DNA from 4 places in the Paenibacillus sp. FSL H8-0104 genome. Region 2 is predicted to be linked to each of the others. Evidence: riboswitches for the same ligand, from Rfam matches in the RefSeq annotation. Region 2 holds a riboswitch; each other region holds the start of a gene.
What was found. A riboswitch is a leader RNA that binds a small molecule or an ion and turns the genes downstream of it on or off. The one in region 2 is predicted to bind thiamine pyrophosphate.

Region 1 (7,579 bases), 270 kb from region 2:
ACGGAGAGCAGCAACGCTACGATAATATGTTTGAACCGAATCAGCCTCGGTGATAGGGAAGAGGGCAGATCGGACACTTTTGTTTGCAGCGGGGCTTCGCTCTGGGATGATTGATACATGAATGCCCCTCCTTTGAAGTTCAGTTGAAGATAACAACGACATGAAAAGAGAATTGCGTCGATTTCAGAGCCTGCTTCAGAGCGATATCTTAATGTAATATATCTTTATCGTATGTTCCAATATAGTCAAAGTCAATTGATTGAGGGCATTTGTTACGCAATTGTTATATAGTTCTTAAGATATATGGGTAACATTACCTTAGTGTGTAAATTACAGGGGATTAAGTCTTATAAAAAGGGAAAATTTACACGTTGGCCTATTTTGATTTTGGCTCTTTTTGGTTTACAGATGAGACCGTTTCTCATATAATTTATGTAACCAAGTTTCATGTGATGAAACATGAGGAGGGCATTATGCCATGGAAGATCGCAAGTTAACCGTCCGGGCTGTGGAACGGGCGCTGGATATATTATTATGTTTTACCACACGCAGTGATCTGGGACTCACCGAAATTGCCAGCCAGATCGGCCTGCACAAAAGTACAGTCCACCGTTTGATGGCTACGCTGGAGGATCGAGGGTTCGTGATCCGCGATGCAGCAACAGAGAAGTACCGACTTGGCATCCGAATCTGGGAGCTGTCAGCTCATATGTCCCGCAGTGATGATCCCGCTATTCTGCTGTTGCCTGCGATGGAGCGACTGAGAGATCGATTGGGGGAGACCGTGAGTCTGTACCTGCGTGATGGGAGTGAACGGATTCGTATTCAGGCGGTGCAAAGTGATCAGGCGATCCGCCGAGTTGCTCCCGTTGGTGTTAGACTCCCGCTGTCTGTGGGGGCTTCCAGCAAAGTCCTGATGGCGTTTGCCACGGACGAGGATCGTGAAGAACTGATGAACGGGCCGGAATGGCCGGTGTTTATTGATCCCGCGGTGTATTTGGCGCAGATGGGAGATATCCGGGATAACGGATATGCGACGAGTTATGAGGAACGTGAGCCGGGAGCTGCCGCGGTATCGGTACCGATTATGGATCGCAGAGGCAATATTGCAGCCGCACTCTCGGTCTCAGGGCCTGTCAGCCGACTCTCACAGGAGACATTGCATGAATACGCACCTGTGTTGAAGGATGCTGCTACGCAAATGGGGCTCATGTTATCCTGATGTTGAGGTAAGTTTTTTCTCCAATAGAGTTTGATCATTTGGAATATAAAGGTTGTTTTTATGTTCCGGTTGCGCTACTCTGTAATGGACGGCCCAACGGGGCCAGCTTCATTGAATATGAACAGCGGCTTATGTAAGCCGCAACTTATTAACGTTACTGGGGGAGTCCGAATTGTCCGGACTGAGACGGAATCGCATGAGATTCCGGACCCTTTGCACCTGATCTGGATCATACCAGCGTAGGGAAGTAATCGGCGATATGACCACAACCACCACATGATGTGACCCTTGTAGGGCTCCGTTAAGGAGCTGCATAAAGGTGCATTATTGGTGATGGACATAAAAGTCGGTTCCTTCGGGGACCGGCTTTTTTATATACAGGGAACGGGCGATATAGCGCATACTCCATCGACTTCTTTTTCAATACCTGCGAAAGTGGGCTTGGATGAGGAGGGAAGTCACCATAGATCCATGATCTGTGCTGCCTTCCGGTCTGTTGTGAACTGTACATAAATTATGTCTCCCCTGGTCTGGTGTAGGATCGCTCTTTCTTCTCTGCATTGCGCATGATTTGGGACAGGTACGTAAGTGAGCTAATGACTATTCCAACCAAACAAGCGACGAACACTGAGGAGGAGACAAGCGAACATGAGTACAGGAAATCAAATGGGACAACAAGCGATGGAACGGGAACATAACGATCAGCAGGTGGAAAAGGAAACAAGCGCGGCCGGACGGGTTCAGCCTTTTCCGGGCAGCCGCAAAGTCTACATTCAGGGCTCACGGCCGGACATTGCTGTACCGGAACGTGAGATAGCCCTTCATGACACGAATACTCCCCAAGGGGTGGAGCATAACGAACCGCTGCGTGTCTATGATACGAGCGGCCCCATGACCGATCCCGCATTTCATGCGGATATCCGCGCAGGTTTGCCAGCCCTGCGCACCCGCTGGATCACAGAGCGTGGCGATGTTGAAGCTTATCAGGGTCGTACGGTTAAACCGGAGGATAACGGACTGAAGCCCGGAGGGAAGAGAGCTGGCGCTGAAGAGTACCCCGGATTACGAGGCAAACCGCTGCGGGCACAGCCAGGACGTTGTGTGACTCAGATGCATTACGCGAGGCAGGGAGTCATTACGGCAGAGATGGAATTCGCCGCCATTCGTGAAGGCGTGGAACCGGAATTTGTAAGGCAGGAGCTGGCGAGTGGACGGGCCATCCTGCCGTCCAACATCAATCACCCGGAGAGTGAGCCGATGTTGATTGGTCGTCATTTTCATGTGAAGATCAATGCCAATATAGGCAACTCTTCTGTATCTTCCTCCATCGAGGAAGAGGTGGAGAAGATGACTTGGGCGGTACGCTGGGGATCGGATACCGTGATGGATCTATCCACAGGCAAAAACATCCATACCACCCGGGAATGGATCATCCGTAATTCACCTGTGCCGATTGGTACGGTGCCGCTGTATCAGGCGCTGGAGAAGGTGAATGGCGAAGCGGAAGCGCTGACCTGGGAGTTGTACCGTGACACACTCATTGAGCAGGCAGAGCAGGGCGTGGACTACTTTACGATTCATGCAGGTGTACTGCTGCGTTATATCCCCATGACCGCCAAGCGAATGACAGGCATTGTGTCTCGGGGCGGTTCCATTATGGCAGCATGGTGTCTGGCGCATCATCAGGAGAATTTTTTGTATACCCATTTTGAAGAAATCTGTGAGATTATGAAAAGGTATGATGTAGCGTTTTCGCTGGGAGATGGACTTCGTCCAGGCAGTATCTACGATGCCAATGACGAGGCTCAGATGGCGGAACTGGCTACGCTCGGGGAACTGACGCAGATTGCGTGGAAGCACGATGTGCAGGTGATGATCGAAGGTCCTGGGCATGTGCCGATGCATAAGATCAAGGAGAATGTGGACTTGCAGATGGAGATCTGTAAAGAGGCACCGTTCTATACGTTGGGGCCGCTGACGACCGACATTGCCCCGGGTTACGATCACATCACATCCGCCATTGGTGCGGCCATGATTGGCTGGTTCGGCACGTCGATGCTCTGTTATGTTACGCCAAAAGAACATTTGGGCCTTCCCAATAAGGATGATGTGCGGGAAGGGGTTATAGCCTACAAGATCGCAGCTCATGCCGCCGATCTGGCGAAGGGACATCCACGTGCCCAGCGCCGCGATGACGCATTGTCCAAGGCACGCTTCGAGTTCCGTTGGCGGGACCAGTTCAACCTGTCGCTGGACCCGGAACGTGCGCTGTCCTACCATGATGAGACGCTGCCAGCAGAAGGGGCCAAAGAAGCTCATTTCTGCTCCATGTGCGGACCAAAGTTCTGTAGCATGCGCATCACGCAGGACATTCGTGCTTACGCTGCTGAACAGAAATTGCCCGAAGACGAGGCCGTAGCCGCAGGGATGCAGGCGAAGGCTGAGGAGTACCGGATGCGCTCCTAAGGGAGCCAAGTGATGAAGGTTTTTTTGAAGCTTTAAATTATAAATATTGATTAATGTTTGGACAAGGCCAAACCCGCTTCACCGTAACTCTTGGATTCAATCCAACTTACGCCAAATCTGAAATAGGATGCCTGCGATGACAAACAGCACGCCATCAGAAAGTTTAAGATTACTAGCATGTAGAAGTGCGGAAGAACCCATACCGACTAGGAACAAGATAAGAATATATAAAAATCGCATTAATTTATTCACCTCTCTTTTTGAGTGAAATGTGTAAAAGAGAACGATTTTTATATCGTTCTCTTTTGTGAATTTAAATTTACTCTACCTATATTACATAAACATATTTAACAAAGACTTTATTAATAATTAAAATTTTTAAGTGTACCTCTGGAATCATTATCAGCAGAGCCTGAGAAGCTAACCTCTAGAGCTCCAAAACTCAATCCTACACTGCCCGTACCTTTAATGTGGTAGTAATTGGATTGTATTTGAGATAGACCACTTTGATTTCCTTGCTTTTTATGTTCTATTGTAAAGACGGCAGAGGCAACCTGTTCTGTTATAATAATGCCCCCTTTGAGATCAGCATTGAATCCAACACCATTCTCACCAGTATATGAGAAATTACGTCCACTTCCTAAAGTTGTAAACGTAGAGTTTCCGCTATACTTGACTTTATCTTCATAATACCCAGAACCTGGAACTGTTCTCCAAATTTCTTTATCAAAAGAAGCGCCATAAGCATCAGATAAGCGCCAAAAAGGCATTGATTTCCACTTTCCTGTTAATGCAACCATAAACCGCTCACGATTATTAACATTATCAGTTCGAACTATGGTTATATAATAGTCAAATTGATCATCCTTGATATTTCCGAGTGGTCCAACCTCTCCGTTGAATTCAGGTGCTGAGGCTTTTTCATGAGCCACTACTTCAATTGATCCATCTTCTTTCGAAAGACTTTTCTTAAACTCAGGGCTCCAGGATTCTATTACTTCATAAGGAATACCCTGCTTTAATAAAGTTATATCCAATTTCACAGTTTTATTCTCTGCAGAAGCGAAAGCACTGGTAGGAATAAGTAATAGGCATAGACAGCAAACCAACAGTAACTTCGATAAACGCAATAATTTCAATGTAAAACCTCACCCTCTGAGTAATTTGTTAAATTATAACAATCTAAATTTATCATATAACCCTAGGTTTGTACACCTAAATTATGTATATTTAATTATTATTTTAGAAAATTAGGATTAATATGTATTTATGTAAATAATAAATTAAACATAATTAAATTTATGCTACTAACTCTTAACAAGATCACAGGAGCACATCCAATTTGTATCAATTAATTGTTTGATGCATCTACTCTCGAGCTAGTCCCAAATTCTTCTCCAAATACGCCGCAAGCAATGCCAGCGGGCTATGGATTGGAATACCGCGATCTCTTGCAACCTGTGCAGCTGCGGGAGCCATAGATAGTTGGGCTGCCACTACCGCTTTACCCGGATACTGCTCAGCAATCTGCTGTAAGCCTTCACGTACCGCTTCGAGATACCCTTGCTGATCTCCACGCATAATCAACTCAAATGTCCCAGGGATGCACACCGCTTCCGTCTGAGATGTCTTGGCAACGTGTAGTTGCTCATTCTCATCCTCTTGCTGTAATGCCTGATTCAACCGTGCCATCGTTCCTTCAACGGTTGCCGGGTTGGTGAATGCTATTATGTAATCTCCTGGTACTCGCCGCATCTCCTGCAATAACGGATCATCTATGCCGATCACAGGTACAGGGACCTGTGACGCTTCCTGCTCCAGTACTGTCGCAAACAGGGTGCAGGTGACCAGAATGGCATCGGCATGACACTCAGCGATCCATTGGAGCGTCTGGGCTACCTTCTCGTGAATGACAACCTCGGAAAAGTCAGCATCATGTTTAAGACGGTCCAGACCTGGATCGACGTAATGGACCAATTCAACTTCATAAGGAGCAAGCGTCTCTTCAATTAAGGCGATGTTGGAATAATGAGCGTGAAAACAACCAATGGTGGTCATGTGCTAAGTCCCCTTTAACAGTTCGTATATGTCATGGATCTTTTAGATATTTAAACCATTATAGAAACATGCCTGAGAACTGTACAGTCGTTTATGGCTCAACGCCAATAACCGCCCTTCCGCCAAGCTGCGGAAAGACGGTTGATAACCTGACTCGACTAGGGTCGGTCCGGTGTCCATTTTTATCTAAGGGAAGGAGAAGCATTTTTCTTCGCCATTTTTTGCTGTAAAATTTCATGAAAGGATAGACCTTGAGTGTTCTCATTCTCCTTTTTAGGAGCAGTGGTCGCCGTGTTGCGCGGATATTGGTGATGGTACGGGATCATTTGCTGAATAGGCATGCGGATCATCTTGGTTCCTCCTTTGATGCGTTTTTTTGGATTATGTATTTCGACTGGTTACCATGCCAGGTGCGCATATAGGTACATGTGACTTGTTAGACGAAATAAAAGAGTTTAAAGCATAATTCCAATTGGATTGTAGTGATTTTACCCGGTTTTAAGGAGATGTAAACGTTTTTAGGGAAATTCAGGAGAAAAGGACCTGATATGAAAGGTTTGATATGGGAGGATCGAATCGGTTGTTATGTGAATAGTCCCAATTTTAAGGAAGTCAATGGTACCCGCATATGAGGCATATTGTCTGGTTAAATGATGCAAAGCATGCTAACTAACTTGGTACCATGGTCGGGTTGTTTAGGGGATAATGTAGTTCCGGATATAACAAAAACCAGCTAATGTTTGTCAAGCATTTCTGGTTGGATGAGTTCTCTTTTCGTGGTATACTTTTTCCGACCAACACGAATAACCTCCACGGGTATGGAGGTTTTGGTTAAATATGGATTACACTTGGTAGGGCTGGCCTTTCTGCAAGATGGCGAAAATGTGATGTAACAGCTTGTTTGCGCAGGCGATCACGGCCACCTTGTAGGGCTTGCCCTCGTTTCTTTTTTTCTCGTAGTACGAACGGATTCTTGCATTCGCATTCTTTCGCATTCCACATTGCACCGCTAAATATAGTGAACGTCTGAGCCTTTTAGAGCCTCGTTTCGTAATTCGTGTACTTGTCGCTGTGAACTTTCCTGAACTGAAAATCCCTGGGTCAAGGCCCGCAAACGCTACAAGTTGCTTCGCATCACTAAACTGTTTCACATCACCTAGTTCAGCTACAATGGCTGCGGCCAGTTTCGTTCCAATTCCCGGGATACTTCTCACCAGTCCGACTTCAGGCAGATTTTCTGCAAGTTCCTCCATTTGTTTTTCGAGTTCCTCCAGTTGCCGAATCATCGTCAACAATAAAGAGACCATTCCGAGCAGTGCCTTGCTTTGAGCGGGGCTACGCCGAATTTCTCTCCATTCATCCAGTACTTCCTCCAGTTTTCTCGCTTTTTCATTGGTCCATCGCTTGGAATGGGATCGTCCCGAATTACCCTGAATGACTTCATTCCAATTCGTCACACTTCCCTCCAAACAATGAGACAGCACCGTCAATGATGTTGTTGAAAACACATTGTAAAATATCTGCTCATACGTCGGAAAAACTTGCTCCAGCAAGGCTCTGCTGTTCAGCTTCGCCTGCACAAAGATTCCCGTGACAAACTCATGCTGCCGAGTCAAATGCTGTAGCTCTGTAAACGTCTCATCCCAATTTCGATGCGGCTTCACGTCGCCGCGATAGTACATCTCTGCCAGATGCCAAGCATCTGCAGCATCTGTTTTAACTTTGCGTAACTGCGTTCCCTTCGCTCGCTTGGATTGCAAGGGATTCACAATGTAGTAGGTGTAGCCACTCCGATTCAGACAGGACACCAAGGCACGATGGTAATGCCCAGTC
Region 2 (7,579 bases):
CTGAGCATCCTCTATAAGACATTGCTCAGCAGAAATTATCACATCTGCATTACAAAGAGCGCCCTCAAAGTCATTGTGGCAATGACCTTGGGACGCTCTTTTTGGCGTTATATTTTAACTTCAAATCACAAGTGGAGCTTAACTTTTACCAACTCCAGCGATTCAATCTCCTGTTTAATATTGCGTATTGCCGGATTGACTGGTCTTACCTGAAGCAAATCCCTTGAATAGGGTTGGCACTTTGGAATAACGGGTATTCGTAATTTTCCCTTGTGATGTGCTGCTGTCTGTACGCATAATCGAATCTTTCACATTGGAAATGTTGGAGTTATCCAGCGTCATGTTAACTGCAAAGGAAGTTCCACCATTTTGGCGAACCAGTTTGCCAATATCATCTGCACGGAAATTTTTGATGTTAATTGTTCCAGCTGCATTCATCTGGAACACTTTATCATAAGCCTTATACGCTGCCCCACCGGTAATGTTAACCGTTCCGGCAGACTTCAATGTCAGTGCATCCTCGCCCACGTCCTGCCAGACCACATTCGATATATTACAGTTGCCATAACAGTGAACACCATCAGCAGCTGGTGATCCAATGTTTACGTTTTTGAGCGTGGCCCCTGCCTCCAGACGGAAGACTGGCTTCTGATTTTCTGCTTGAGATCCGTCGCCCAGTGTGGAAGGATTGGCTACAAATGTTTTACCTTGGCCGTCATAGGTCGTGCCCTTTGGAACCACAATGGTTGAATTTACAACCGTAGGCGCAGCCGCAGCCGGAACTGCACCAAATATAGAAGCAACCAAACCAGCGGACAGTAACAACGTCAACATTTTTTTCATAACTTTATTCCTCCCTTATTCTCTCGTTTTTTGGTAGTGTACAGCCTGGGCTTGTACTGGAAGATCTTCAGAGGTGCACCTCTGTCCGATCTACAACCTAATCTTACCAAATAAGGGAGGTAACTAGAATAATCATTAGATCAGATATATCATGACATCGTACAATCCCTGTCATATCGGCATTTTTTGCATGCTAGGTCTCTCAAGCAATATGCTCATATCAACCTCTGGTATGCTCATTTGTAACGTATATACCCCTCACTTAATCCCCGATAACAAAGAAAGACCACTGCATTTGTCTCCAAATGTGTGATCTTGAATGGCTTCTGGCTTGCTGATATAAGATATCAGGCTCCAAATCTCTGACGATAACCGCACTTTCTACACAACTCTTCTACAGCTTCGCGTTTGGAGAAGCCATATACCAGATTGTTCGCTCGCTCACCCTCAATAATCTCCGAGAATGACTTCTCGTGCACATTACCAAGGTTAATCACACCCTCGCCATCGAGACAGCATGGAACCACCGTTCCATCTACAAGCACAGCTGCCTGACCGCGAAGTGCATGGCAAAAGCCTTTACCGTCATCTTCAGGTGCATCCAGACTTGGCCACTGGAACTCATGGTCCTGATTCAGGTATACATTCGGGGCAATTTTGACCCCGCTGCCTGGAACTACTTTTTCCTCAATGCGGAAGTCCAGATTAAACTCACGTTCCAATACTTCAAGGGTCTCCCGATTTCGATTCATCTGAGCATTTGTGAAGTTATCCTGTGTCAGATTCCACAACCGGAATGAAATGATGACATTGTGCTTAACGGCCTCGTGTACAAAGGACAAAATATGACGCAGATACCCGTCACGATCTGTTGAACCTTCATGCCCATCGAAGCTGTGCAGGGAGAAATTCATCTGCCGCAGCGCCGGTTTGCCAAGCAATTTATGCTGAGTCTTGGGCAGCAGTGTACCATTCGTTGTAATGTTCACCTTGAGTCCCTTCTCATGTGCGGAATCGAGCAACAGATCTATTTTGGGATGCAACAAGGGTTCACCTTTGACATGTAAGTAAATATGATTGGTGTGTGGTTTAACTTGATCCAGTATATTGTTGAAGACTTCAGGGTCAATGAATCCTTTGGCACGCTGTGTCTGCGGACAGAAGCTGCATGCCAGATTGCAGATACTCGTGATCTCAATATATACTTTTTTGAACGTTTTCAACTCGGGTCCCCATTCTGCCTAGGAGGGAGAACAATCCCACCTGCATTTGTGATCCGGCCAATATGCGCCACCACTATTATATCGGGTTAGGGAGCCCAGGTAAATTGTTCAGTTGTTCGGGTATGACTCCAAGTTCATCTCAAGAATTCTATCATGCTGCCTCTTTACAGTTCATGTTCGATTGATATATGCTGAACACACAACTGCATATCTTGAACTTTTGCACTAGGGGAGCCTTGCGGCTGAGACGAATATGACTATTCGGACCCTTTGAACCTGATCTGGATCATACCAGCGGAGGGAAGTGGAGCGGCCTTTTAGTAAGCGGAATTTTTTCATGTATGTGAAGATAAATTGCGGATTTAACTTACAGACCCACTCATTTCTCCGGAAATGGGTGGGTCTTTTTTGTTCCTTTTGCAGAGTATAGGATGCCGTTGTTATTGCAGTAGTCTGACATCAAGGGGGTGAGGATCAGATGGATAACCATGTAACCATTCACAACGTAAGCTTTGCTTTTCCCGAAAAAAAGGGTTCCCCTGTGCTCTCCAATGTGTCGCTTCAGGTTCAACAAGGAGAATTTGTCTCGCTCATCGGCTCCAGCGGATCAGGTAAAAGCACGCTCTTCAAGCTGCTCGCAGGCTTGCATGAACCAACCGTTGGCACCATCGATATAGCTGATGTCCCGCAAGGACAACGGCTCGGACGAGTCGCCTATATGCCGCAGAAAGATCTGCTGTTATCCTGGCGTACCGTCATGGAGAACTGCATGCTACCTGCCGAGCTTGCACCAGGCCGACAGGATAAGGACAAACTACGAGCCGATATCATCGCAGGATTGGCAAGGTTCGGCTTGTCCGGTTATGAACATTCCTATCCGGATGAGTTATCCGGCGGCATGCGGCAGCGGGTGGCATTGCTTCGTACCTTGCTTACAGGCGGGCAGCTCATGTTGCTGGATGAACCCTTCGGTGCACTCGACGCATTAACCAAACGAGAAATGCATCGCTGGTTGCTGGAGCTGTGGGAGAGCTTTGGCCAAACCGTGATGTTCATTACACATGACATCGAAGAAGCCCTGCTGTTAAGTGACCGTATCATTCTGTTAACTCCAGGAGGGCAAGGTCAGCAGTTGCAGGAGATGACGGTTCCTTTACCACGCCCAAGGCATTCGGACATGATCTACGAACCGGCTCTCGTGCAGATGAGGCAACAACTGGAGGAACAATTGCATGCACGATAGAGCTGAGGTTAGCGTCTGGACGTGGTGTTTAAAGTGGCTCTCGAGGTCGTTTTCCCAATATGGTCTGTTCATTATGCTCATGTTCTTATTACTGGCGATCTGGGAAGTGATTGTGCGTATGGGATGGGTGCCCTCCTTCATCATTCCTGCACCCACGGCCATCGTAAGCTCACTGGTTGAGCATCGCCGTCTGCTGTTGACCATCCATCTGCCTGCTACCTTTATGGAGGTTGTTGTTGGTTTTGTCTTGTCCATAGTGACTGGAATTACGCTGGCAACAGGCATGCATATGAACCGATCGATTGAAAGGGCATTGTATCCCTTCATCGTGATCAGTCAGACCATACCGTTGATTGCCTTGTCCCCCGTATTTATCCTGTGGTTTGGTTACACGTTGTGGAGCAAAGTCGCCGTGGTATTTTTAATCGCATTCTTCCCCATTGTGGTCAGTACCTACGATGGACTCCGCCAAGGCGATCCAGAGCAGCGTGAACTGTTGCTCACCATGGGCGCCAGCAAGTGGGATATTTTTTGCAAACTCCAGGTTCCGCTGGCACTTCCCTCTTTTTTCTCGGGGCTAAAGATGTCTGTGGTGTACTGCGTGGTTGGGGCAACGATTGGCGAATGGCTCGGTGGTAGCAAAGGTCTAGGGTACTTCAGCCGTCGTATGTCCAGCAACATGAACACGGATGCGATGTTTGCCGCCATTTTGCTGTTATCCCTGCTTGGGATCGTTTTGTTTGTACTGATTACCTGGCTGGAGAAACGGTTTAGCATACGGCGTCATCGTCATGGAGGCAAAAGAAAGGTTGGATAATACTTAGACAGAAATTAGATGTAAATACAGTAGTTACAATCTTCAAAACAAAACATATCTTATGCACAATTTCAGCAACATCTTCAATCAGTTCATTGTCACATTATCGTTAACATGCTGTTGCCCATTTTCTACAAATCAAAACGATGAAATGAGGAACTTCATTTATGAATAACAAAGGTATATACTCCCTGCTTCCCATCATACTCATTAGCCTTTTGCTGATCGTTAGCGGATGCAGCACCACAGACAATAGCCAAAATACGCCAACAACAGATTCGGCAACCAATACACAGCAAACAGATCCGTCTGCAACCGAACCTGCATCAGACGCCAAAGATAAACTGTCTATCATGCTCGACTGGTACCCGAATGCAGTACACTCCTTCATCTATGTGGCTCAGGAAAAAGGATACTTTGCAGACCAAGGTCTGGATCTCGATATTCAGATGCCTGCGGATACCAATGATTCGCTCAAACTTGTTGCTGCCGGAAAAATTGATCTGGCCCTAAGTTACCAGCCCCAAATCTTGCTCGCGCGTGGCGAGAACATTCCTGTACGTTCCATTGCTGCTGTTGTTCGGCACCCGCTTGTGCATCTGTTGACCGAAGCGAATGGCAACGTAAGTTCACCCAAAGATCTTGAAGAAAAGACTGTTGGTTATTCCTCCATTCCTCTGTACGAAGCGATGGTACGCACGATGATCAGTAAGGATGGCGGCAATCCCGACAACATAAATCTGGTCGACGTTGGGTTCGATCTGATTCCTTCGCTGGCTTCCGGACAAGCGGATGCGATTATGGGTGGTTTTATTAACCATGAACAATTGATTTTGGAGAAAGAAGGACATGCCATGAAATCGATTAACCCCGTCGATTATGGTGTGCCTGATTATTATGAATTGGTCCTGACTGCAAGTGAAGCTGGCATTGAAGCAAAAAAAGACCAACTTACCCGGTTCGTCAAAGCGGTCCAGGAAGGACAGAAATATGTGACTGAGCATCCAGAAGAAGCCTTGAGTATTCTGCTCGCTCATGAGAATGAAACATCACCGCTTGACCCGGAGATCGAAACCAAAAGCCTGGCAATTCTGCTACCACTCATGAATGAAGAAGGCCAACCATTTGGTCGGCAGGAAATGGAATCGTGGGAAAATGTACGTACATGGCTCGTTGAACAGGATTTGATTCCTGAATCGGTGAAAGCCGAGGATACTTTTATTACTCTGCAAGGAGAGTAAATAAAGGAGAGCAACGCGAATAAAGGAAAAGTGATTGAACATAAAGGGAATGAAAGCAATGTGATTAAAAGCAAAGTTAGCAAAACGTAGGATCGAATGCATGAAGTTTTGCGAAATGGAATTGGCCTGAAGCAAGCATCGGAGGATCAGAATTTATAACAATCCTAAGTGGCTTGATGTGCATCTGGGCAGATTGATATGCGTTTGGGTGGCTTGTTGATATGTATTTGGTAATGTAATTAGCGCTTATCTTCAAGCCTACTGGGAGCTGAAACGCTCCTTAACTTGATCGAAACAGAGCATGCTACGACCGCTAACGAATCTGAGGCGTCCTATTCAGGGATTTGGAGCGGTTGCAGAAATCTAAAGAACCTGAAACATGTTATATCAGAATAAATAGCTGTTTGCAGCGTTTTGGTCAGGAGATTCTGGGAATAACGTGTCTGATGTTCCTTACATTTCAAAAGGAGGACCTGACAGCCAAATAAGACGTCCTGTGTTCTTTAGAAACATCGTCTGACCAGTCGTGCCCCGATCGATCGTGCCCCAATCAGTTGGGTATCGACCAGCCTGGACTTCAAGACACTGGTTGGATGCTAACATCCATCACAGTATTGCTTGCCTGAGTTTGGAGAAATACCCTGGGTTCACTTTCTGTATTTTGTATCGTTTCGTTTTTTACTGTTTCGCTAGATATCGATCAGAATGATTCAATTTGTCTATATCCAGTTCCAAAAATCCATTTTAGTGAGTTATGAAATTGATTTAGATTTTACGTTTCTGCTTTTCCCGCATTAATGCATCTGGCTGTTGTTAGACTCTGCGCCCCAACTCAACAAGGGAACTCATATCCAATTATTCTGTTGAGTGACTCCAGATATCGGACTTCCGCCGATCGGGTTACTTCAAAACAAGGAGGAAATTATATGTCTTATCTGGAACGTGTTCGTACGCAAAATCCGCTGGTACACAATATCACTAACCTTGTCGTGGCTCCCTTCACAGCCAATGGTCTGCTTGCACTCGGTGCGTCCCCTTTTATGGCCTATGCTCATGAAGAGGTCGCTGATGTCGCCAAGATGTCAGGAGCCGTGGTACTCAACATCGGTACACTCGATGACAAAGTCGTTCAGGCAATCCGTCTGGCAGGCCAATCGGCTAATGCGCATCACGTGCCTGTGGTGCTTGATCCGGTTGGAGCTGGCGCAACCACCTATCGCACGGAAACCGTGCAGATGCTCATTCGTGAACTTCGTCTCACGGTACTGCGCGGCAATGTGGCAGAGGTCGCTAATGTCATCGGTGAGAGTTGGAGTATTAAAGGTGTGGACGCAGGATCAGGTGAGGGCGACCGAATCGGCATTGCGGAGCGGGCAGCGCATAAACTTGGCTGTGTCGTGGTCATTACCGGAAAAGAAGATATTATTACTGATGGACAATCCACATTCCTCACGAGTAATGGTCATGCCCTGCTCACTCAGGTCACAGGTGCTGGCTGTCTGCTCAGTTCAGTGATTGGCGCTTTTACAGCCATAGCGGAATCAGGAGCCGATCTTCTAGGCAGTGTTGTTGAAGCGCTAGCGTTTTATGGTGTAGCAGCTGAACTGGCGGCAGAGCGGACAGCTCATCAGGGGCCGGGTAGCTTCCAGATTGAATTGTTGAATCAACTGGCACAAGTAACACCAGACCTCTTGGCAGAACGCGCACAGATCCGTCAGATCCGTGGAGGTGCAGTATGAGTATTGCTCAAGCGCTAACCATTGCAGGCTCCGATAACGGGGGCGGCGCAGGCATTCAGGCCGATCTGAAAACATTCCAAGAACTTGGTGTATACGGCATGACCGTTATCACCGCTATTGCTGCCCAAAATACAACTGGTGTGCAGGGCGTTTTTCCCATCCCTTACGATGGCATTGCCCAGCAATTGGACTCGACCGGCGAAGACTTTCAACCAACCGCAACGAAGACCGGCATGTTATATAGTGCCGAGATTATTCGTCTAGTCGCTGAGAAATGGCAGCAATACCGTTGGGCTAATCTGGTCATCGACCCTGTGATGGTAGCCAAAGGTGGCGCCCCCCTTCTCCAGCAGGAAGCTGTAAAGGCGTTGGTTACGGATCTGTTGCCCCATGCCCTGATCACAACACCCAATATCCCGGAAGCGGAACTGCTTACCGGGATGTCTATCACCAATCTGAGCCAGCGGGAAGAA
Region 3 (7,579 bases), 520 kb from region 2:
GCGACTAACGGATTTGAATATCGACAGACTGCATACGTATCAAGGGACAGGCCATGAGATCATGACACTGGATGTGACAGACCCCGAAGCCTGTCAGCATGCTTGCGAAGGCATGGATGTGGTTGTACATCTGGCGGGAGATCCTTCCCCGCATGCCGGATTTTATGAATCGTTGTTGGACATCAATATCAAAGGCACATTTAATGTATTCCGTGCAGCCAAGGACCAAAGTGTACGAAGAGTCATTCTGGCAAGCAGTGCACAGACGATCGAGGGGTATCCCATTGATGCTCAGGTCTATCCGGACATGCCGACACGCCCACGGAATTTGTACGGGGTTAGCAAATGTTTTGGAGAATCGCTCGCTTCCTATTTTGCGTATACCGAAGGTTTACAAAGTGTAGCAATACGTATAGGTGCATATGATGATTTTCAACCGGACGGACCCGTGCTGGAGGCAAGGGATATGAGCGCGTATATTAGTCCGGCTGACTTGTGTGATTTGATGTTCAAAGCAATTACAACTACCGATCTGGAACCCTTCACCATACTGCATGGGATCTCGAATAATCGGTTTAAACGATTAAATCTGGAAACCACTCAGAAACAGGTAGGTTATGACCCAAAATCCGATGCTTTTGCACTCAGTCAGATTGCCTTATATGATTCCCCACGATAATTATTGAAAATAACACATCCAAACAGGCTGTTATACATATGTATAACGGCCTGTTTATAACTTATACGTGTCCCTATCCAGTTCATGACTGGACAGGTCCTACCCTCTGGCCTATAATTACACCTAGTAATGCCCGTAACTTCATAGTTTCCCAGGGGAGTCGGAATTGGCCGGCTGAGAGTGTATCCCACCAAGATACTAACCCTTAGACCTGATCTGGATCATGCCAGCGTAGGAATCGGAGTATATCGAAATGGCACAGCCCTATGGCTGAACGCCACCTCTCTAACGCCTGCACGCGTCCCGGAATACGGGGCGCTTTTTTTGTTACTATCAGAAAGTATAAGTTTGGAAGCATCACCTTCCTGATATTGCAAGAAAAACTGCCGCTAAGCGCAGTCTGGCTTCCTTGAATGACATCGATGGACGTTTTACTTATTCAAAAATAACGTCATCCGGATCTCAACTGGTATAAATCTGTCGATTTATGCAAGATGATTGGATATGAAGCCAAGGAGTACCCCGTGCCAATCGGCCGGACATACCGAAGGAGAGAACCACAGATGAAATGGCGTAAAACGATGGGATTGTTGCTCTTGTGCGTGCTTATGGTGACTGTAGCCGCATGTGGCGGTAAAGAAGCTGCCCCGGCAGAACAGAACAACAACACTAATGCGGAAAGCAGCAACGAAGGTGACACTGCCGCCCTGAAAGATATTAAAGTGGTGCTCGACTGGACACCAAATACGAATCATACAGGCCTGTATGCAGCTGTAGATCAAGGTTTTTATAAAGCCGAAGGCTTGAACGTGGAGATTGTACAACCAGGTGCCGGTGGCGCAGATACAATGGTTGCCTCCAATGAAGTACCTTTTGGCGTAAGTTATCAGGAGAGTGTAACTCAAGCCCGCACACAGGGTGTTCCACTCGTCTCCATCGCAGCAGTTATTCAGCATAATACATCCGGGTTCGCTGCTCCGGCGGATCGGAATATCAAGTCACCGAAAGATTTTGAAGGTAAAACCTATGGCGGTTGGGGTTCCCCAGTCGAAGAAGCCGTGATGCAATCCATTATGGAAGGCGACGGAGCCGATGTATCCAAAGTCAAAAACATTAATATGGGTGACGCCGACTTTTTCACCGCAGTAAAACGGGACATTGATTTTGCATGGATTTTCTACGCCTGGACGGGTATTGAAGCCGAACTGCGCGGGGAGCCCATCGACATGTTATATGTGAAGGATTATTCAGATGCATTGGATTACTACACGCCTGTCCTCGTAACAAACGAGCAGACGATCCAAAACGACCCTGAGTTGGTGAAAGCATTCCTGAAAGCCACCTCCGAAGGGTATCAATACGCAATTGATCATCCCGAAGACGCAGCAAACATTCTGATCAAGGCCGTACCGGATCTGGACAAAGACCTCGTACTGGCAAGCCAGAAATGGCTCAGTCCGAAATACACGGATGACGCCCCGCGCTGGGGTGAGCAAAAACAGGAAGTGTGGCAGAACTACACCGACTGGATGTTTAGCAAAAAACTGCTTGATGAACAGATCGATGTGAGCAAAGCATATACAAACGAGTTTTTACCCCAATAAAATTTCTCATATAAAACGAACTTAAATTTTACACGAGGACGGAGAGGACAGAAATAACGTGAAAAAGCGAAGCGGTCGCCTTTATCACCGGATTTTCCCTTTAGAGAAAGGGAATCAAAAAAATCTGGGGATAACAGCGATTGGAAGGTTATTCTGTCGTCGAAGTGGCAAGTGTAACAGTCATTAGTTCATTTTATATATCACGAAAGGAGCCGTGATCTCTCATGGCAAGCACACTACTTAGTATTCAGGTTATCCCGAAAACGCCAAATGGCGAGAACTCTTATCCTTACGTTGATCGCGCCATTGAAGTTATTCAGCAATCCGGCCTGAAATATCAGGTGAACGCGCTCGACACCACGATGGAGGGGGAACTAGAGGAACTGCTGGAAGTTGTCCGTAAAATGCACGAGGTACTCGTGGAGGCTGGCAGCCCAAGCATCATCTCCCAGATCAAAATCGCCCATAGCCCTACCGGCTTCAGCATGGATACCCTGACGGAGAAGTATCGCTAATGCCTGCCTATTTCAAAAGTGTATGGCCGCCCATTGTGGCGGTTATTCTCTTTATAGCGATATGGCAGGGAGCCGTCTCCCTCTTCCATATTGAGAAATGGATGCTGCCTGCACCGTCCGACATCGCCCGCGAAGCGGCAACCCAGGCCGAACGGCTTGGCATGCACGCTTCCGCAACCATTCAGTTAACGCTGATTGGATTCGCCGCTGGAACAGCGGTTGGATTACTGATTGCGATGGTGCTACATTTAGTCCCTTTTCTCAAGTCAGCCCTGTATCCTTTACTTATTCTTAGTCAAAATATTCCGACCATCGCGCTCGCGCCGCTCCTGTTAATCTGGTTCGGATTCGGGCTACTGCCCAAGCTGATTACGATCATTCTGGTCTGCTTCTTCCCCGTTGCAGTGGCGGCCATGGATGGCTTGACCCGTACTGACGCGGCGATGATGAACTATATGCGCATGGCTGGTGCGAAACGTCATCAGATCTTCTGGAAGCTGGAGCTCCCCCATGCGCTGCCATCCGTGTTCTCCGGTGTCAAAATCGCCGCTACCTATAGCGTGATGGGCGCCATCATCGCCGAATGGATTGGTGCAGACAAGGGTATTGGTTATTATATGATGTTGCAAAAGTCGGCTTATCGTACGGACCGCCTATTCGTGGCGATCATGATTATTGTCGCGCTCAGCTTGCTGCTCTTCCTGTTCATTGCCCTGCTGGAGAAGCTGCTCGTGCGCTGGCGGCCACAAAAGCGGTAGTAAAGAAGTAATCTGTATATTAGGAAGTGATGACCATATGAATCTGCAACAGGATGAACAAGTCCAGCCTGGACGAGGAGCAAGTGTAATGGAGCCAACGCACGGTGAAAAGTTTAACTCGGCTACGCCTGATCGACCTGCCAACACGACTCCTGCTCCGGTTCCACCTGCACTGGACGTTGTTAATGTTCATGCATCATTCCGTGAACGGCGTAGCAAGCTACCGGTTCTGAACGGCCTGTCCCTGACTGTGGAGCAAGGCGAGTTTGTTGCTATCGTTGGACCTTCTGGCTGTGGCAAGAGCACCCTGTTCCATATCATCGGCGGTCTGCTGAAGCCACAGGAAGGCCAAGTGCTTATGAACGGTCAGAATGTAACGGGACAGCGTGGCAAGATTAGTTATATGCCGCAACAGCCCGCCCTTTTCCCGTGGCGTACCATTGAAGATAATGTACTGCTTGCTGGTGAAGTAGCTTCAAGTGCTCCACCTCGGGCCGAAGCACTTGCAGAGGCTCGAAAGTGGTTAAGCAGCGTGGGTCTTGCCGGGTTCGAGCAGGCCTATCCTCATATGCTGTCGGGCGGAATGCAGCAGCGTGCTGCATTTCTGCGTGCCCTGCTCAGTCCGCAGGAACTCATGCTGCTGGACGAACCTTTCAGCGCACTGGATGCACTGACACGTAGCGACATGCAACGCTGGCTGCTCGATATCTGGGAACAGAACCGCCGCTCGGTGCTGTTCATCACCCACAATATCGAAGAAGCATTGCTACTTGCAGATCGGGTCTATGTATTATCCAACCGACCTGCAACGGTGTTGCACGAGGTACATGTTCCTTTTGATCGCCCAAGACGAGAAGAAATTACGGAGGAATCCGCTTTCCTGGAGCGTAAACGGCAGATTGCACAGTGGATGCGAGAAGAACAGCAGAAAGCCCGCCTATCTTGATAGTGCGGGTTTTTAAGTTATTTATTTCCTTTAATGGGTGATCCGCCATAAGAAATTCTGCGTAACATAGTTAGAATATAACTGAACACAAGGAGGAATTCCCTCGTGCATTCTCAAGCTTTTGCACCATTAATTGATGCTCATATTCACTTCGATCAGTATACCCCTGACGAACAACGCGAGATGCTGCTATCTTTCCCGTCTCAGCAAGTCGAGGCAGTCATTGCCGTGTCAATGAATCTCGCTTCTGCTCAGGCCAATCTAGAGCTTGCCAAACAACATCCACGTAATATCTATCCGGCCTTCGGTTTCCATCCGGAACAGGAACTGCTGTCCATTGCAGAAATGGACCTATTCTTCCAATGGATCGAGAAGCACATGGGACAAGCCACAGCCATCGGAGAAGTCGGCCTTCCCTATTACAACCGTTTGGAAGCTGAGCAGGCAGGGCAGCGATTCGATCAGAGCGGGTACATTGAACTGCTTGAACGTTTCATCCAACTTGCCAAAAAGCATAACAAACCACTTGTCCTTCATGCGGTATACGATGATGCGGATATCGTCTGTGATTTGCTGGAGCAATATCAGTTCCGACGTGCTCATTTCCACTGGTTCAAAGGTTCTCGCCAAACCGTAAGGCGCATGGCGGACAACGGTTATTTCATTTCCTTCACGCCGGATATTCGGTATGAAGAAGAGATTCGTGAACTCGCCCGGCAATATCCATCGGAACAAGTGATGGCCGAGACCGACGGACCGTGGCCCTTCGAAGGACCATTTCAGGGACGAATGACACACCCGGCCATGACCAGACAGGTCATCCAGGCATGGAGCGAAATCACTGGCATGGGAACCGAGCGGGCCGCCCGGCTCTTTTATCAGAACACAAAGCGTTTCTATGGCTTAACTTGAGTACAATCAGGTAACAGCAAGTACTATCGCTTGTCCTGCCAGCACAACACAAAGAAGCCAGTCGGCTTCGCCCCGACTGACTTCTAGTCTACTATTATATATCAGTTGAACTAAATTTTTAAACAGGAACGTAGAGGACAGAAATAACCTGAGGAAGCAGAGCGGTCGCCTAAAAGCTTTCTGAAAGAAAGCTACTTCGGAAGCATACGCTATCACTAGATTTTCACCTTCACAAAAATTGGATCAAAAAATCTGGGGATAACAGCGATCGGAAGGTTGTTCTGTCATCGGAGTGGCAAGTGTAACTACCTTCAGTTCAACTTAACGCTTCAAGAATCCTTTGCCTTCCAGGAACGGTCTCACTTGCAACCGTGTCGGCTCAGTCAGGCGCTTCGCCATCAGTTCGGACCATGGAGTCGTTCTTTCACCATTAGTCCGTTCTTTCATGTACGCCGTCGTTGTCTCATCATACTGCTCAACACCTTTGATGCTCTGCTCGGCATTATAACGATTACGATGCAGAACTGCATTAAGTGGCAGACGCGGGCGAATTCCCGTTTCCTGATCTGCAACACCAATACACATGCCATACACCGGATATACCCCTTCCGGCAATTCCAACAGCTCAGCAACTTCCTCAATCCGGGTACGAAGCCCGCCAATATATACGATTCCGAACCCTAGTGACTCCGCTGCAAGAGCGGCGTTCTGGGAAGCAAGTGCAGCATCAATCGTGGCTACCATGAAATTCTCGGTTGAATCGGCATACGATTCCTTCTCAGGAAGATGACGATTCGCAGCATCACTCAGCCGATACAGATCAGCACACCATACAAGAAATACCGGACATTCATTGACATAGGCCTGGTTACCTGCCAATTCAGCCAGCTTGGCTTTTTGCTCTAAGTCAGTCACAGCAATTACGGTATATGCTTGCACACTACTTGAAGAGGAAGCCATCTGCCCAGCCGCTACGATAGCTGCAAGCTGCTCATCACTTACCGGGTCTGGCTTGTATTTGCGTACAGAGCGGTGTTTCATCATCAACTCAATGGTTTCATTCATGGCTGTTCACTCCCAATCCTCGTAGTACGAACTCAATTGTCTGCTCAGCAAGCTCGTCTGTATTCATATCCTGATAATCAAAGCCAAATCGTGAATTCTTGGCCCGTTTGTGCGCCAAAGCCACACCCATAACCTGAAGCATCGCATAAGATACGGACTCGACCTGGAACAATCCCTGGTCTTTTCCTTCTTGCAACAGGTCCCTCACTCGGGTCCATACAGGGTCTAGAAAACGAAATACGGTTGCTGTACGATGTGTACGCAGTGTAATTTCAAGCTGCACAATATCGCTCATCTCCCGATCCGTCATCGTGAACTTCACAACTTCACCAATAATTCGTCGGATACCTTCCACAGGCGAGGACATGGACTCTTCAGCCAGCGCGTTCATCATATACCCAGGGAAGAAATGCTCAAATAATGCTTCGAACACCTTTTCTTTGCCCCCAAAATGATAAGACACCAGCGACACATTGGCACCTGCCTCATCACATATTTGACGAACACTCGTCCCGTCATACCCCTGCTGTGCAAAAAGCTTCTTGGCTGCAAGCAATATCCTCGTTTTGATATCCAACTCCGGTTCAGTCATTCCGTCCCGCTCCCTCTTGTCCGTTCATCTCATTCGCTCCAGCTCAAGGACTGTAGCCAGCGAATCATCTGTCTATTATATTACACCAAGCACCCCGATGAAAATCATCGGGGTGCTTGTCCTATCCTATGATGCAATGGTATACATCTGCTGTATTAGTTGTTTGCTTGAGCAGGGCTTGGAGCCATAGCTGGCATGCGTTGTTTTTTCAACAACGTCACGACCAGTGACAACGCAACGGCAACCAACAGTACAATCACGATAGAGCCCGCAGCAGACTGAACTCCTGGGCCTCCCAACTGCACGCTCAGAATACCCTGAACGGCGTATGTTGCAGGCAGGTACTGCCCAATGCCGCTATAGAAGCTGTTCAGCAATTCACGCGGTACCATAGCACCGGAGGATACCAGTTGCAAGGACAGTGAGATGATGTTGAACAGACTTCCCGCTGGTCCGAAGCAGATCAGGAAGAACTGGGAGAAGAACATGAACGTGCACAGGAAGAGCG
Region 4 (7,579 bases), 2.6 Mb from region 2:
CGAAACCTGCTTTTCCTACACGAAAGTCAAATCGGACATCATTTAGATACGTTGTCGGCAAGACTACATCATCTGCAAATGTATATACTTTTCTAATTGTATTTGTTTCTAAATCTACCGCGACTAATTTTGCGCCGCCTTTAATAGGCTCTGAAAAGTTTGGTGCAGCCGTGTCAAGTACCCACAGGGTTCCCCTTCCATCTGCAACAACACTTTGGACACTGATGAAGGACATAACGATATTCAATGGGTTGATCAAATTCGTTTCTTCATTAGGATAAGGTTGCATCTGACCATCAACAATTTCCGCTACCGTAAATCTAACGTCATCTCCCCATTTTGGAAAGCAAATAAAGGTACGCCCGGTCTCGGATACACTAACGCCTGTAGGCATAGCCCCGTAAAAGGAATGAACGAGTTCTAACTTACCAAAATATTCTTCCATAGGTAACATAGGCTGTATGATGTCCTCCTCAACATAGTTGAATAGATATTACCTATAATTATGTTCAAGACTTTTTCTAATGCCTGGCCCTTAATCATTCTTTTTTTACCTCGATTTTGAAATTGTCCGATACATTTAAAAATACAAAAAAACTTCGGCGTAAGCCGAAGCATGTTGACGTTAACTATATGTGCTCTAGGAAAAATGCTTCCTCCGATCGTCAACGCAAAACTTTGCCAAGCTTATCAGTACCAAAAAGGTTTTATTGTTGGTCCGGTAAACCTAATGCATTGGCTGAAGTTATCGCTTGATCTAAAAATTCCTCTGCTCGGGTCAATTGCTGCCTGGCAATCTCCAACGCTTGTGAATTTGTTGCCACATTAGATTCACTTAACGAGCTTATTGCCTGATTTAAAGCCGTCTGCACCTCAGAAACCGCGTTAGATGCATGCTGCTCCAGCGTATTACTACCACTCGAGTTAAGTGCATCTTCTGCTGGTTTTCTTGCGTTTTCGGTTGCTAGATCAATTTTGTTTTTATTGGGCACCGTGACTCCTCCTTCCATGAGTAAGATCATTCATTTAAACAGAAATAAGTATGGGATTGAGATTTTGTTTATATCCCTGCGACTGTATGGGAATATTCGGATCTTACCTCTCCGGTGATCCATATTAGTATAAGATCCGATGCATTGGAAAATCTAATCTTGATGAAAAAGGAGGGGATCATTTCTGAATGGCTAATCCAACGCTAGCGCCGCACGAATCGATGGAACTGCATGAAGCGTTAAACTTCAAAACGCTCTGCATCGCTAAGTCGAAACTTATGCAAGGCCTGGTCTTTGACCAAGAGCTAAAAGCCTTAATGCAGAAAGACGTAACTCAATCCATACAACAGATCGCTGAGCTGCAAGCAATCTACGCAAGAGCTCCTTTCCAAGCACCCGTTCCAAATAATCCGACACCTATAACACATTAAGGGGAACTCAGATGAATACCGATTATTTAGATCCGATTAATTCATTGAATATGCCGGAAATGGCAGATATGACTTTTGCCATGGACTTCCTTCTTCGTGCCAAGGAGGGTGTACGTAATTTGTCCATCGCCCTGACGGAAACGGCTTCACCGGATGTAAGAGCCCTGCTGCATACTCATCTTAAGCAGGGGATTGCAATGCACCAAGAAATCTCGGAGCTCATGATGCGCAAAAAATGGTTTCATCCTTATGAGTTGAACGAACAGTACCAACTCGATCAGCTTTCGGCGAAAAATACGGTGATGATCGGGCAGATGAATCTGTTCCCGGGTGATACGTCACGTAAAGGGATGTTTGATCGGACCCCAGATGAACATATTGGAGGACATAAAGCATGAAGGCGGTAACGTATCAAGGGGTTAAAAATGTCGTGGTCAAAGAGGTGCCGGATGCGAAGATTGTGAAACCGGACGATATGATCGTAAAGATCACCAGTACCGCCATTTGCGGTTCTGACCTTCATCTTATTCACGGGATGATCCCTAACCTTCAGGAAAACTATGTCATCGGGCATGAGCCGATGGGGATCGTAGAAGAAGTAGGTCCTGGCGTGACCAAGGTAAAAAAAGGTGACCGTGTGATCATTCCGTTTAACATCGCATGCGGAGAATGCTTTTTTTGCAAAAATCAGCTGGAAAGCCAATGTGACAATTCAAACGAACACGGGGATATGGGCGCATATTTCGGCTACTCCGGAACGACCGGCGGATATCCCGGCGGGCAAGCCGAATATTTACGGGTCCCATTTGCCAATTTTACCCACTTTAAGATCCCTGAAAACTGCGAACAACCGGACGAAAAGCTAAGCTTGATCGCCGATGCCATGACGACGGCATTCTGGAGCGTAGATAACGCCGGCGTTAAGAATGGTGATACAGTCATCGTGCTCGGCTGCGGTCCGGTCGGACTCCTGGCCCAGAAGTTCTGCTGGCTGAAAGGAGCTAAGCGGGTCATAGCCGTCGACTATGTCGATTACCGCTTAAAGCATGCAAAGCGAACAAACAATGTGGAAATCGTAAACTTCGAACAGGATAAGAATATTGGGAACACTCTCAAGGAAATGACCAAAGGCGGCGCCGATGTCGTGATTGATGCGGTAGGAATGGACGGCAAGATGAGCGATCTTGAATTTCTAGCCAGCGGTATGAAACTGCAAGGCGGCACCATGAGTGCATTTATCATTGCATCTCAGGCTGTCCGCAAAGGTGGCACCATTCAAGTCACTGGTGTATACGGCGGACGTTATAACGGATTCCCGCTCGGTGACATCATGCAGCGAAACGTGAATATCCGTTCCGGACAAGCTCCGGTCATTCACTACATGCCATACATGTACGAGTTGGTTACGTCTGGCAAAGTGGACCCTGGGGACATTGTTACGCACGTCATTCCGCTCAGCGAGGCCAAGCGGGGCTATGAAGTGTTCGATACAAAAACGGACGATTGCATTAAAGTCATCTTAAAGCCTTAAATATGAATTGATACATGGGAGGACAATCTGAATGGATTCCACATACGCTTTGCATGAGATGCTCGAGGTGCATGAAATAGCTGCGTTCAAGACGGTTTGCATGACAAAATCCAAGACCATGCAAGCTCTGGTAACCGACCCGGAGCTCAAGCAAATTTTGCAACAAGATGCGACATTATCACAACAGCAGCTTCAGGAGCTCGGTGGAGTGCTGTCTAAAGCGACTGTATAGGAGATAAAAAAATGAACCCAATATTAGAACACATGACTGGTCTTAATACGCTGACCGATGACGTGATCGCAATGGATTTTTTGATGAACGCCAAGAGCGGTGTCAGAAACTACGCCATGGCTGTGACCGAATGTGCCACCCCCGAAATCAAACAAATTTTGATGAAACAGCTCGATGAAGCCATAGACTCTCATGAAAAGATATCAAATTACATGGTGCAGCATGGCTTATACCACCCTTACCATATTGCAGAGCAAATTCAGCTCGATCTGAAAAATATTCAGACTGCTATGAACATTCCGTCCTGACACCCTTTTTGATTTTAGCTAGAGACTTCAGTGAACAAAATGTTCCTGTGTCAAGAATTTCAACAATAAAAAAGGCGGATACACTCCGCCCTTTTTTTGGCATCGTCACGAAACACGCATATACAAGCGTTCCTTTACTTAAATCTACTTATTTTTCATCCTGAGACTGTTTATGGACGCTGCTCGCTAATTGAATTAACTATTAGTGAACTCAAGGCTCCAACCTCCATGACATCTCCCAAAAATCAAGCTCAAAGCGACTGCACATCACGAAAATATCTTCCATCCGTTGGTACGTTCCCTCGCTACAGCCTTCTAATAGCTTATCCGTTAACGTCACTAGGGATTGATTGTTGCTGTTGTATTCAGAGGAAGCATATCCTGTGATCCACTCTCCATAAAAAGGATGATCAGCTGCACCTGGCTTTTGAGCAAGGACTTGACCAATCTCCGCATAGCTCCATGAGCAGGCCAGAATGGATACAAGTACTTCTGCTATGCCACCCGCATGGGAAATAGAGAGCATATAGTTAGTATAGGCTGCATTTTTCAGTGCAGGTTTTACCTGGAACACATGATCCTCTGTAATTCCTAATCGCTCCATATAAGAACGATGAATTTTCATTTCACCATTCAGGATGTTATCTACGTTTTTACTAAAAAACTGCATCAATTTGGGGTCGTGCGACTTGACGATACCTAGTGCAAATACACGGGCATAATCGAACAGGTACAAGTAGTCTTGCAGCAAATAATAACGAAATTGTTCAACCGGTAAGGAACCATCTCCGATTCCTTTAACAAAGGGATGCTCGAGACATTCCTTCCACACGGGCTGTGCTGCCTGATATAGTCTCTCTGAAATAGTCAACATGTGTTCCTCCAATTCATAATGTACGTATTAAAAACAAAAAAACGAAACATCCATAGGATGTTTCGCAGACAAATACACTAAAACAAGGGGGTTCGCATGAGCTACCCAAGTACAGTGTTTCATCGTTGCATCCCTACGTTGGCATTATCCAAGTCAGGTAAGGTCGGTTTAACACCCTCTCAGCCGGTTAAGGCTCCCTCGCAAACGGTTGTATGTAGTTGATTACTTTCTTATTCCCATAAAAGAAAAAATAACATCCATTTAGTATATCAAGGGCTGTTAAATATAGTCAAGGCAGATTGTATCGCCCCTCATCACCTTTGGTGACGTATGTAAACGATGAAAACCATCACAACAATGGTTGAGTTTTAGCCACTGTTATGATGTTTTCTATTCTTGCAACTACTGCCGATGGTTTAATGTCCGAGTTTGTTCTTTCCGACAAAAGTGAGTATTCCGTACTGGGAAGTGTTTCTCCAGCTCTCATTGGTCGTATCATTCCACTTGGCTACGCTCTGCTTACCTCCGCCCTGGTTGTCGTTAATTTGAAGCTCGAAACCGAGAACATTTCCTGTTTTGGGCGTCAGTGAATGTAACTGGATTCGGGCTTCTACGAGATATCCTTTATTTGTTTTCTTCACAGCACTTACAAGGCGTCCAGGTGAGGCACCCCCTGCAAAGGTTCCTACATTGTCTGCACTGATTCTGAACTGGGCATCATCATATTGAAAATACGGTGTGCGCTGGTGATTCTCGTCCAGGAAAATCTCAACCGAATCCTGATCCCATGGGTTGATGCTATCTGTGATGATGTTTGGATCAGTGACGTCGATCAGCAGGTATAGATATTCACCTGACCACATTGCGCGAGCCACTGCCTCTGCACCTTCGCTTTGGTTCAACCGGTTTACTTCAATCGGTGCAGCCTTATTCCATGATGTGTCTTTCTTCCCATCAATCTGAACAATCCCTTGTACAGCTTGTGCAGATTTGGGCATAGGGGCAAGCTGAATCACGCCGTATTTGCTTGTATCCTGTTCCTGAGATTGTGTTCGATCATTCCAGTACAGTGGATTATAAGGTTGTGTCCCACTTGAACCGCCATCAGTCACACGGATATCCAATCCGGCTTCATATTCTGATCCGACTTGGATACCACCCCACGGAATGGACAATTCAACCTGATATCCGGCTTTGGTCTCGCGTACACGATATGAACGCTTCTCCACGCCCTCAGCTTTGCCCGACCGCTTAATGATTACATGTCGGTCATCTACTTCATATGAAGTGGTCTTGCCATTATTGAGATCAACAAAGATATCTACTTTGTCATTCACATCTGCCTTCGCATCCTGAACATCCACGAGGATATACAGGTTACTATGATCCCATAAGGTGCGGAAACTGGCTGATCCCGCAGAGTCACCCTTCAGTGGAGTAGACACCGCTTTGTTCCAGAGCGGATCTTGTGACTGTTTTTTGATATCCGGTTTACCCGAAAGTGAGACGGCTCTCTGTGTCAACACAGGCAAGCTGGATTCATCCACAAGTCCCCAGTATGCTTTTTTGGCCTTAAGGGCTGAATCAAACAGCATAGCCTGGTTGTTGTAAGACTTCTCATCTTGGAGTCCCCATAAGGTAACTGAAGAAATGTGGTCTTTGTGTTTTTTGTACAAATCCAACAGTTCCTTATATCGATACGCCTGCTTTACTGCAACTTCATCGGACATCTCTTCACCAAATGGAATTCCGCTATCCACATCCAGTTCCGTGATCTGAATATCCAATCCAAGTTCGGCGAACATGCTGATCGTTTTTTCAATTTCCTTGATGGGCGGGGATTCCAGGTTATAGTGGGATTGCAAACCCACACCATCGATGAGCCCTTTCTCTTTCAGTCGTTTGACCAACTGATACATATGCTCTCTTTTCTCAGGGATTTCCGTGAAGTATTCGTTGTAATATAATTTGGCATTCGGATCGGCTGCACGAGCGAATTCATAGGTTTTCTCAATATAATCCGGACCAATTAGTTCATAAAAGGGACTTTTACGTAAACCGTTGGCATCACCATTGCTATCCGCAATCGCCTCGTTTACCACATCCCAGGCATAGATCTTACCTTTGTATCGGGTCATGACGGTTTCAACGTAATCCTGAATCCGGGCAAGTAGTAATTCTCGACTCGCAGGGTTACCCTGAGGATCCTTGAACATCCACTCTGCTGCATCAATATGCCACAACAACGCATGTGCGCGTACGCCCATACCATGCTCCTCGGCGAACTGAACATATTGATCGGCTGCCTCGAACTCATAAACACCTTCGGAAGGAGACATGTACTTCGGTTTCATCTCATAGGTTGCGGTCAAGCTGTTAAAGTGCTTTGTGAGCAGTTGTCCGTATGCGCCTTCCAACTGCCAGCGATACACCGCTGCACCAATGGGGAAATCATCTTGATACAGGTCCTTCAGAGACAGAATACCTTCTTCAATCTCCAGTTGCTCGGCCAGAGTAAATGATACATCATCCACATAGAACGATAACGTATCTACGCTATCTTCAGAGATGTAGGGTGTTTCGATGAACAAATTCAATTCAGTGGGATCATCGCTATACTGAAATTTTCCGGTGATCTTGTGCCATGTATTCCATTCTGTTTTGGCAATTTTCACGCTACCGATTGGGTTCCAGCTTTCGGAAGTTGTTTTTTTATATGTGGTGAGCTGTAGTGTTTGATCCGTGGTGGGCTCCTGAGTAAGTCTTACATATGCCGCAATTTCGTACTCTTGGTTACGCTTAAGCAGATCCTTCATGGATAACATCGGTCCATGATAGGAACGCTCACGGTTGGCGACCAGCATGCTGGACTGACCTTCGTGTGCTTCCTGCTGTGTCACTGTCAGCCTTTCGCTACCGACACGTGGAGTCCATCCCTGAAGTGTACCGTCTTCAAAGTTTGTGCTCAAATGACCTCCCTCCACTTCCGTAACTGCTTTGGCTGCATGTGAGACATTCGTAAATGGAAGCATGGCGAGTACCAGCACAAGAACCAAGGCCGTTATATTCCATTGGCCTAACCGTTTCATACAATTCCTCCTCTTAATTTGGTCTAAGTATTTCTGAACGGATTAACATCCAGATAAATAGATTATAGCTCTTTAGACAGCGCTTACATATAACAAATTTACAATAATTACAATAAAATGTT

Region 1: another riboswitch for thiamine pyrophosphate. It lies ahead of thiC (phosphomethylpyrimidine synthase ThiC); the one in region 2 lies ahead of NST38_RS04645 (ABC transporter ATP-binding protein).
Region 3: another riboswitch for thiamine pyrophosphate. It lies ahead of NST38_RS02385 (ABC transporter substrate-binding protein); the one in region 2 lies ahead of NST38_RS04645 (ABC transporter ATP-binding protein).
Region 4: another riboswitch for thiamine pyrophosphate. It lies ahead of tenA (thiaminase II); the one in region 2 lies ahead of NST38_RS04645 (ABC transporter ATP-binding protein).

Annotation. Positions count from the first base shown of each region.
Region 1 covers NZ_JBBOTC010000001.1:749,835-757,413, forward strand. The annotation lists gene NST38_RS03490 (alpha/beta hydrolase) at 1-119, opposite strand, end outside; gene NST38_RS03495 (IclR family transcriptional regulator) at 479-1,222, shown strand; TPP riboswitch at 1,372-1,485, shown strand; gene thiC (phosphomethylpyrimidine synthase ThiC) at 1,904-3,688, shown strand; gene NST38_RS03505 (hypothetical protein) at 4,051-4,827, opposite strand; gene NST38_RS03510 (aspartate/glutamate racemase family protein) at 5,057-5,746, opposite strand; gene NST38_RS03515 (hypothetical protein) at 5,929-6,096, opposite strand; gene NST38_RS03520 (IS110 family transposase) at 6,589-7,579, opposite strand, start outside.
Region 2 covers NZ_JBBOTC010000001.1:1,017,934-1,025,512, reverse strand. The annotation lists gene NST38_RS04655 (pectate lyase) at 175-843, opposite strand; gene NST38_RS04650 (radical SAM/SPASM domain-containing protein) at 1,191-2,066, opposite strand; TPP riboswitch at 2,284-2,386, shown strand; gene NST38_RS04645 (ABC transporter ATP-binding protein) at 2,545-3,309, shown strand; gene NST38_RS04640 (ABC transporter permease) at 3,389-4,126, shown strand; gene NST38_RS04635 (ABC transporter substrate-binding protein) at 4,294-5,367, shown strand; gene thiM (hydroxyethylthiazole kinase) at 6,294-7,106, shown strand; gene thiD (bifunctional hydroxymethylpyrimidine kinase/phosphomethylpyrimidine kinase) at 7,103-7,579, shown strand, end outside.
Region 3 covers NZ_JBBOTC010000001.1:494,302-501,880, reverse strand. The annotation lists gene NST38_RS02390 (NAD-dependent epimerase/dehydratase family protein) at 1-679, shown strand, start outside; TPP riboswitch at 823-935, shown strand; gene NST38_RS02385 (ABC transporter substrate-binding protein) at 1,243-2,283, shown strand; gene NST38_RS02380 (thiamine-binding protein) at 2,508-2,798, shown strand; gene NST38_RS02375 (ABC transporter permease) at 2,798-3,556, shown strand; gene NST38_RS02370 (ABC transporter ATP-binding protein) at 3,594-4,502, shown strand; gene NST38_RS02365 (TatD family hydrolase) at 4,608-5,414, shown strand; gene nfsA (oxygen-insensitive NADPH nitroreductase) at 5,736-6,479, opposite strand; gene NST38_RS02355 (TetR family transcriptional regulator) at 6,472-7,071, opposite strand; gene NST38_RS02350 (YhgE/Pip domain-containing protein) at 7,227-7,579, opposite strand, start outside.
Region 4 covers NZ_JBBOTC010000001.1:3,647,073-3,654,651, reverse strand. The annotation lists gene NST38_RS16215 (L-dopachrome tautomerase-related protein) at 1-454, opposite strand, end outside; gene NST38_RS16210 (hypothetical protein) at 708-992, opposite strand; gene NST38_RS16205 (spore gernimation protein GerQ) at 1,181-1,423, shown strand; gene NST38_RS16200 (spore coat protein) at 1,435-1,821, shown strand; gene NST38_RS16195 (zinc-dependent alcohol dehydrogenase) at 1,818-2,954, shown strand; gene NST38_RS16190 (hypothetical protein) at 2,986-3,186, shown strand; gene NST38_RS16185 (spore coat protein) at 3,198-3,494, shown strand; gene tenA (thiaminase II) at 3,706-4,368, opposite strand; TPP riboswitch at 4,481-4,578, opposite strand; gene NST38_RS16175 (endo-1,4-beta-xylanase) at 4,785-7,457, opposite strand.